Regions from separate parts of the Allobosea sp. 2KB_26 genome, predicted to be linked through region 3. Evidence: predicted binding sites of a transcription regulator. Region 3 holds the regulator's gene; each other region holds the start of a gene.
The links. The regulator PhoB, encoded in region 3, activates phosphate uptake and scavenging genes when phosphate is short. The targets are predictions, from matches to a motif close to TGTCATNNANCTGTCAT.
Positions count from the first base shown of each region.

Region 1: a site for PhoB is predicted at 1,185-1,201, ahead of AB4099_RS18675 (RNA degradosome polyphosphate kinase). Genes of this name have one in related genera too.
Region 2: a site for PhoB is predicted at 1,294-1,310, ahead of AB4099_RS17685 (alkaline phosphatase). Genes of this name have one in related genera too.

Region 1 covers NZ_JBFRHE010000006.1:278,225-280,492, reverse strand. Annotated here, with positions in the region: gene AB4099_RS18675 (RNA degradosome polyphosphate kinase) at 1-1,113, opposite strand, end outside; gene AB4099_RS18670 (acyl-CoA desaturase) at 1,379-2,268, shown strand, end outside.
Region 2 covers NZ_JBFRHE010000006.1:45,658-47,925, reverse strand. Annotated here, with positions in the region: gene AB4099_RS17695 (AraC family transcriptional regulator) at 1-82, opposite strand, end outside; gene AB4099_RS17690 (SDR family NAD(P)-dependent oxidoreductase) at 187-960, shown strand; gene AB4099_RS17685 (alkaline phosphatase) at 1,368-2,268, shown strand, end outside.
Region 3 covers NZ_JBFRHE010000004.1:483,876-486,143, reverse strand. Annotated here, with positions in the region: gene AB4099_RS15695 (TIGR03862 family flavoprotein) at 1-456, opposite strand, end outside; gene AB4099_RS15690 (YnfA family protein) at 530-850, shown strand; gene phoB (phosphate regulon transcriptional regulator PhoB) at 955-1,653, opposite strand; gene phoU (phosphate signaling complex protein PhoU) at 1,687-2,268, opposite strand, start outside.

The DNA.
Region 1 (2,268 bases), on a different contig from region 3:
GACGACGTCGAAACTCTCATAGGGGTGGTGGACGATCAGGTCCTTCTGCCGGATCGCCGCGAAGCAATCGCCGCCATGCTCGCGAATGCGCTCGGGGAAGCGGGCATTGTACGGCTTGAACTTGAGGTCGGGCCGGTCGACGCCGACGAGTTGCGATAGCTCGTTCAGTCCGATCATACCCTCGACCTGGACGATCTCATCGGGGTCGACCTTCAGCTCGCGCACGATCAGCCGGTGCAGATGCGCGGGCATGCCGGCACTGACCTCAAGACGAATGACGACGCCACGGCGGCGTTGCTTCAGCATCGTCTCGAAGACGCGCACCAGATCTTCGGCTTCCTCCTCGATGTCGAGGTCGGAGTCCCGAATGACGCGAAACGAGCCGGTTCCCTTGACGTCGTAGCCGGGGAAGAGCTTGCCGATGAAGATCGAGACCGTGTCTTCCAGCGTGATGAAGCGGTGCACGCCGTCGCGTGCCAGATCGGGTAGCTCGATGAAGCGGTCGATTTTCCCGGGAACCCGGATCAGCGCGTCGAGCTGCCGGCCGTCGCTGATCCGCTCCAGCGCCAGCGCCAGGGTGAAGCCGAGATTGGGGATGAAGGGAAAGGGATGCGCCGGGTCGATCGCCAATGGCGTCAGCACGGGGAAGACGAGATGCAGGAAGTGGTCCTCGAGCCAGGTGCGGTGCTGCGCACCGATGTCCTTTGGACCCAGCAGCACGATGCGATTATCGTCCAGCTCGCGTTTGAGTTCGACCCAGCGCGCCTGCTGGTCGGCAGTGAGGTCGGCCGTCGCCTTGGCGATCTCGATGAGCTGCTCGGCCGGAGTTAACCCATCCTGGCTCGGCGTGACCACACCCGCCTTGAGTTGCTCGCGCAGGCCCGAGACGCGGACCATGAAGAACTCGTCGAGATTATTGGCCGAGATCGAGAGGAAGCGGAGCTGCTCCAGCAGGGGATGGTTGCGGTTCGACGCCTCCTCCATGACCCGACGGTTGAACTGCAGCCAGGAGAGCTCACGATTGACGAAGCGGGCGGGTGATTGCCGCAGACCGACGGGACCGACCTCAGGCGCGTTTTCCGCAGCCTTCACGTTTGTCGGTTCGATATTCATGAGTTTCGCCCTCGTCTCGAACGCAAGTCGGACCCACATCGCCCGCCTGTCAAACTTGAAGCCATCCTAGCGTGACGGTTCCATGACGGGCGAGTGCTATTCCTGCGTTGCCTCAAACCAATTGCCTTCCCATGTGGTTTCCTTTGCCATGCTGCGGCGAGTGGCCTACTTGCGCGGCGCCGGCTCGTCCTGTTTGGTGCCGCTGGTCAAGCGGCCCATGCTGCACCGAAGCGGCGGATCCGCGCGAACTTCACAGAGAGCATTCTTGAGCGACAGCACTGCCCCCCATGATGATGGCGACATCGTCTACCCATCCGCCGTTCCCTTCGTGCTGGCGCATCTCGCCTGCTTGGGGGCGCTCTGGAGCGGTGTGACCTGGACCTCGGTCTGGCTCGCGATCGGGCTGTACTGGTTGCGGATGTTCGCGGTGACCGGTGGCTATCACCGCTATTTCTCACATCGCTCCTACAAGACGAGCCGTTTCGGGCAGTTCCTGCTCGCGCTGCTGGCCCAGTCGACGGCGCAGAAGAGCGTGCTCTGGTGGGCCTCCAAACACCGTCACCATCATCGCTATGCCGATACCGAGCATGATGTGCATTCGCCGGTGCTGACATCCTTCGCCTATTCGCATGTCGGCTGGATCTTCACCCGGGATCACAGCACCTTCGACGATTCAACGATTCAGGACCTGGCGAAGTTCCCTGAATTGCGGCTCCTGCATCGTTTCGAGCTGGCGCCCGCGATCCTGCTCGCCGGCCTCTGCTTCGCCATAGATGGCTGGGCCGGCCTGATCGTCGGCTTCTTCTGGTCGACGGTTGCGGTCTATCACGCGACCTTCTGCATCAACTCGCTTGCCCATGTGCATGGCGACAAGGACTACGTGACCGGCGACGAGAGCCGCAACAACTGGTGGCTGGCGATCATCACCATGGGCGAAGGCTGGCACAACAACCACCACGCCTATCAGTACAGCGTGCGCCAGGGCTTCCGCTGGTGGCAGTGGGACCCAACCTACTACCTGATCCTCAGTCTCTCGAAAATTGGCGTAGTCTGGGACCTGAAGGCTCCGCCGCAAGCGGTGGTCGATCGTTCGCAGGCCCTGCCGCCACGCGTCATCGAACGCTCCGCCGAGCGGCTCGCGGCTTCGGTGCCGCT
Region 2 (2,268 bases), on a different contig from region 3:
CCCAGCGCCCGGCCCCCTGAATCATCTTCGTCCCGGCCGCGCGAGGGCGAAGCAAGGCGATCACATCGGCGAGTGGTTCCATAGCTTTGGACGATCCGTAATGAATTTCGGATGATGCATTATAGATCATCTTGCATCGCTGGCCTAGGTCTTCGCCATCGCAACAGACCTGCAAGGAGAGTTCCCATGCGCAAGATCGCCATCATCACCGGCGCCAGCTCGGGCATCGGCGCTGCAACGGCCGTCGCGCTCGCTGAGCGCGGCGTCGATTCCATCGTCACCTACAACAGCCACCAGGATCGCGTGCGCGATGTGGTCGAAGCAGCGAGGCAAAGGGGCGCCCAGGCGATACCCCTGCATCTGGATGTCGGGCGCAGCGACAGCTTCGCGGCGTTCCGGGATGAGGCAACGGCAGTGCTGCAGCGCGAATGGAACACAGGCTCCTTCGACTACCTCGTCAACAATGCCGGTTTCGGACAGATGGCCCTGTTCGAGGACACCAGCGAGGAGCTCTTCGACTCCTTCATGCGGGTGCTGTTCAAGGGCCCCTATTTTCTGACCCAGGCTCTGCTTCCAGTGCTTGCTGACGGCGGTGCCATCGTCAATGTGACGAGCAATTCGACCCTGCAGAGCGGCATGGAGCCGGGCTATTCCGCCTATGCATCGATGAAGGGCGGCCTGACCGTGCTCACCCGCTACATGGCCAAGGAGTTCGGCCGCCGCGGCATCCGCGTGAACGCCGTTGCGCCGGGCGCCACCAGGACCCGGATCGGCGACGATGCGTTCGATCGCTATCCGGAGATCATTCAGTCGATCGTCGAGAAGACCGGGTTGGGGCGTCTCGGAGAAGCCAGCGATGTGGGCGCCGTGATCGCAGCCGTGCTCTCGGATGAATTCCGATGGGTCACCGGACAGTCCATCGAAGCGTCCGGCGGCGCCAGACTGTCCTTCGCCTGCTGAGGCGAAACCGCAGCGCCTCCTGAGGTCGAGCCGCGACCATCCAAGCTGCACGGGAAGTCGGGCAGCTGGACACTCGCCCAACCCGCCCCCCCGACGATCCCGGGCGATTCTTCTGCGAACGCGCCGGCGTCTCAGAGCGAGCCGTCGTCTCCCGCCATGATGACATGTTCCCGGCGGCCAGCCGTCGCGTCGCGTATGCCCGGGACGCAGGTGTCGAGGCCGCCCATCTCCGGAGTGGCGCAGCAGCGCATCGGTCTGCAGACCGTCCTTTGATGCCCGTCGTTATTGGGGCGGGCCGAGCCGGGTGCTATTCTGCGCAACAACATGCAGGGCTGTCGCCATCCTGTCATGTGCGGCTGCAACTAGCTCACCCCATCCAAGGGATCACGGATTATCGGAGGTTGGGGATGCAACTGAGAACGCTTTGGCATGCGGTAGCACTTGGCAGCGCCTTCGCTGCGGCCCCGGTCGCCGCGCAGACGATCTATCCCATCAACCGTGCCGAAATCCTCGAGGGCTCGCGCTTCGACTTCAAGGTCGAGTTCCCGAACGCTCCGACCTCGGCCGACGTCGCGGTCACGATCAACGGCAAGCCGGCCGCCGAAATCTTCGGCAAGGCCACGACCTTCATGCAGAACGAGGAAGGCCAGAAGCATTCTGCGCTGTGGCTGCGTGGCGCGACGCTTCCGGCGGGCAATTATACCGTCGACGCGACGCAGGGAACCAACAAGGCGACGGTCAAATGGGAGGTCTTCGCCACCACCCAGCCGCGTCGCGCCAAGAACGTCATCCTCTTCATCGGTGACGGCATGTCGGTCGCCAACCGCACCGCGGCCCGTATTCTCTCCAAGGGCTGGGACGAAGGTCGCTACAATGGCGAGCTCGCCATGGACGACATGTCCAACATGGCGCTGATCTCGACCTCGGGCACGGACTCGATCGTGACCGACAGCGCCAATGCAGCCCATGCCTACACCACGGGCCACAAATCCTGCGTCAATGCGCTCGGCGTCTACTGCGCCAAGAACGCCCTGACACTCGACCATCCCAAGGTCGAAACCATTGCCGAGGTGATCAAGCGCCGCGGCAAGATGGCGATCGGCGTCGTCACCAACTCGGAAATCGAGGACGCGACCCCGGCTTCGATGGTGGCCCACACCCGACGCCGCTCGGATTTCAACGATATCGTCAAGATGTTCCACGATGTGCAGCCCGACGTGATCATGGGCGGCGGCTCCCCGAACTTCCTGTCCAAGACGACACCCGGTTCGAAGCGGACCGATGAGCTCGACTTCATCGCCAAGTTCA
Region 3 (2,268 bases):
ATCGGCGCCATCGCGGCTCCGGAACGTCAGAACGCCCGCTTCGCTCCAGCCGGTCCAGCGCTGCCCAGGCGCGAAGGCGACGCCGAGACCATCGAGCCGGCGCAGCCAGGCACGAAGCAGGGGGGAAGCCTTCATGGCGCGAGGGAAGACACGCCCGCTGCTGCCGACGAACGTGTCCTGCCCGAGCGCATCGGCCCAGTCGCGCAGGGATTGCGGCGGGAAGGCACGAATGGCCGGCTCCAGCCAGGTTCGGGCATCGCGATAGCGGGCCAGGAAGCTGTCGAGCGGTTCGGAATGGGTGAGGTTCAACCCGCCGCGCCCGGCCAGCAGGAATTTGCGAGCCGGCGAGGGCATGCGATCGTAGATCGTGACCGCATGGCCGGCCACTGCGAGGCGCTCGGCCGCAATCAGCCCGGACGGCCCTGCTCCGATGATGGCGATGTGATGTGAGGACATCGGTCCGGCTTGCCGTCCGCGCGGCCTGCGGTCAAGGGTAATCCCGCCGCGCGGGCCATCGATAGGACGAACCATGCCGACCATCGCCGCCTATCTTGGCGCAGCCATTCTCGAAATCGCCGGCTGTTTCGCGTTCTGGGGCTGGCTCCGGCTCGGCAAGCCGATCTGGTGGATCGTGCCCGGACTGGTTTGCCTCGCCCTGTTCGCCTGGCTGCTGACGCTGGCGGAGAGCGAAATGGCCGGACGCGCCTATGCCGCCTATGGCGGCATCTATATCGTGAGTTCGCTCGCCTGGCTCTGGGTCGTCGAGGGCTTTCGCCCCGACCGCTGGGACATTGCCGGCGGGCTGATCTGCCTCGCCGGCGCGGCGGTCATCATCGCAGGGCCGCGCTAGAGTATCGGCCCGAAAAGTGGATTGCGGCTTTCGGGAAAGCCGATGCAAACATAGACGATCAGATCATCGCGCCGGGTTCGATATCCGGCCCGACGATCCAAGTCTCAGCTCCGCGCAAAGGTCTCGTCGAAGGCGTAGCCGGCGCCACGAACGGTCCGCAGCGGATCCTTGGCGTTGTCGGGGGTGATCGCCTTGCGCAGGCGGCCGACATGGACGTCGACAGTGCGCTCGTCGATATAGACATCGCGACCCCAGACCGCGTCGAGCAGCTGGGCGCGGGAATAGACCCGACCCGGCGCCTGCATCAGGAACTCGAGCAGGCGGAACTCGGTCGGGCCGAGATGCAACTCGCTCCCTGAGCGGCGGACACGGCGGGTGGTGCGGTCGAGTTCAAGATCGCCGGCGGCCAGCAGCCCGGCAACATGACCCGGCTTGGCGCGGCGCAGCAGCGCCTGGATGCGCGCGATCAGCTCGGGCAGCGAGAAAGGCTTGACGACATAGTCGTCAGCCCCGGTGGCAAGGCCGCGCACACGCTCGGTCTCCTCGCCGCGGGCCGTGAGCATGATGATCGGCACTCGCTCGGTATCGCGACGGGTCCGCAGCCGCCGGCAGAGCTCAATGCCGGAAAGGCCCGGTAGCATCCAGTCGAGCAGCACGAGGTCCGGCGTATGATCGCGCAGATGCAGCTCGGCATCGTCGCCACGCGCTACGCTATCGACCTCGAAGCCTTCGGCCTCGAGATTGTAGCGCAGCAGCAGGGTCAACGGCTCTTCGTCCTCAACGATCAGGATGCGTGCAGGCATGTCTCACTCGGTCCCAAAGGTGTCGGGCGCCGGTCACTCACCGGTGGCGGCGTCCAGAAGAATGTTGGTGGTGTCGAGCTTCGGACGGGCTGCGTCCAAGGCTTCGCCCGTGACGAGATAGTGGATCGTCTCGGCGATGTTGGTGGTGTGGTCGCCGATACGCTCGACATTCTTCGCGCAGAACAGGAGATGCGTGCAGAAGGTGATGTTGCGCGGGTCTTCCATCATATAGGTGAGCAGCTCGCGGAAGAGCGAGGTATAGAGCGCGTCGATCTCGTCGTCTCGGCGCCAGACCTCCATGGCCTTCTGCTCATTGCTGACGGCATAGGCATCGAGCACGTCCTTGAGCTGGGCCTGAACCAGGCGGCTCATATGCTCGAGGCCGACGACCGCACGCGACGGCGGCTGGAACTGGCCGGAGATCGCAACGGCGCGCTTGGCGATATTCTTGGCGAGATCGCCGACACGCTCGATATCGGCGGCGATGCGAATGGCGGAGATCAGCTCGCGCAGGTCGTTGGCGAGCGGCTGGCGCCGGGCGATGGTGAGGACCGCCTTCTCCTCGACCTCACGCTGCAGGTTGTCGAGGCGCTGGTCGGCGCTGATGACCTTCTG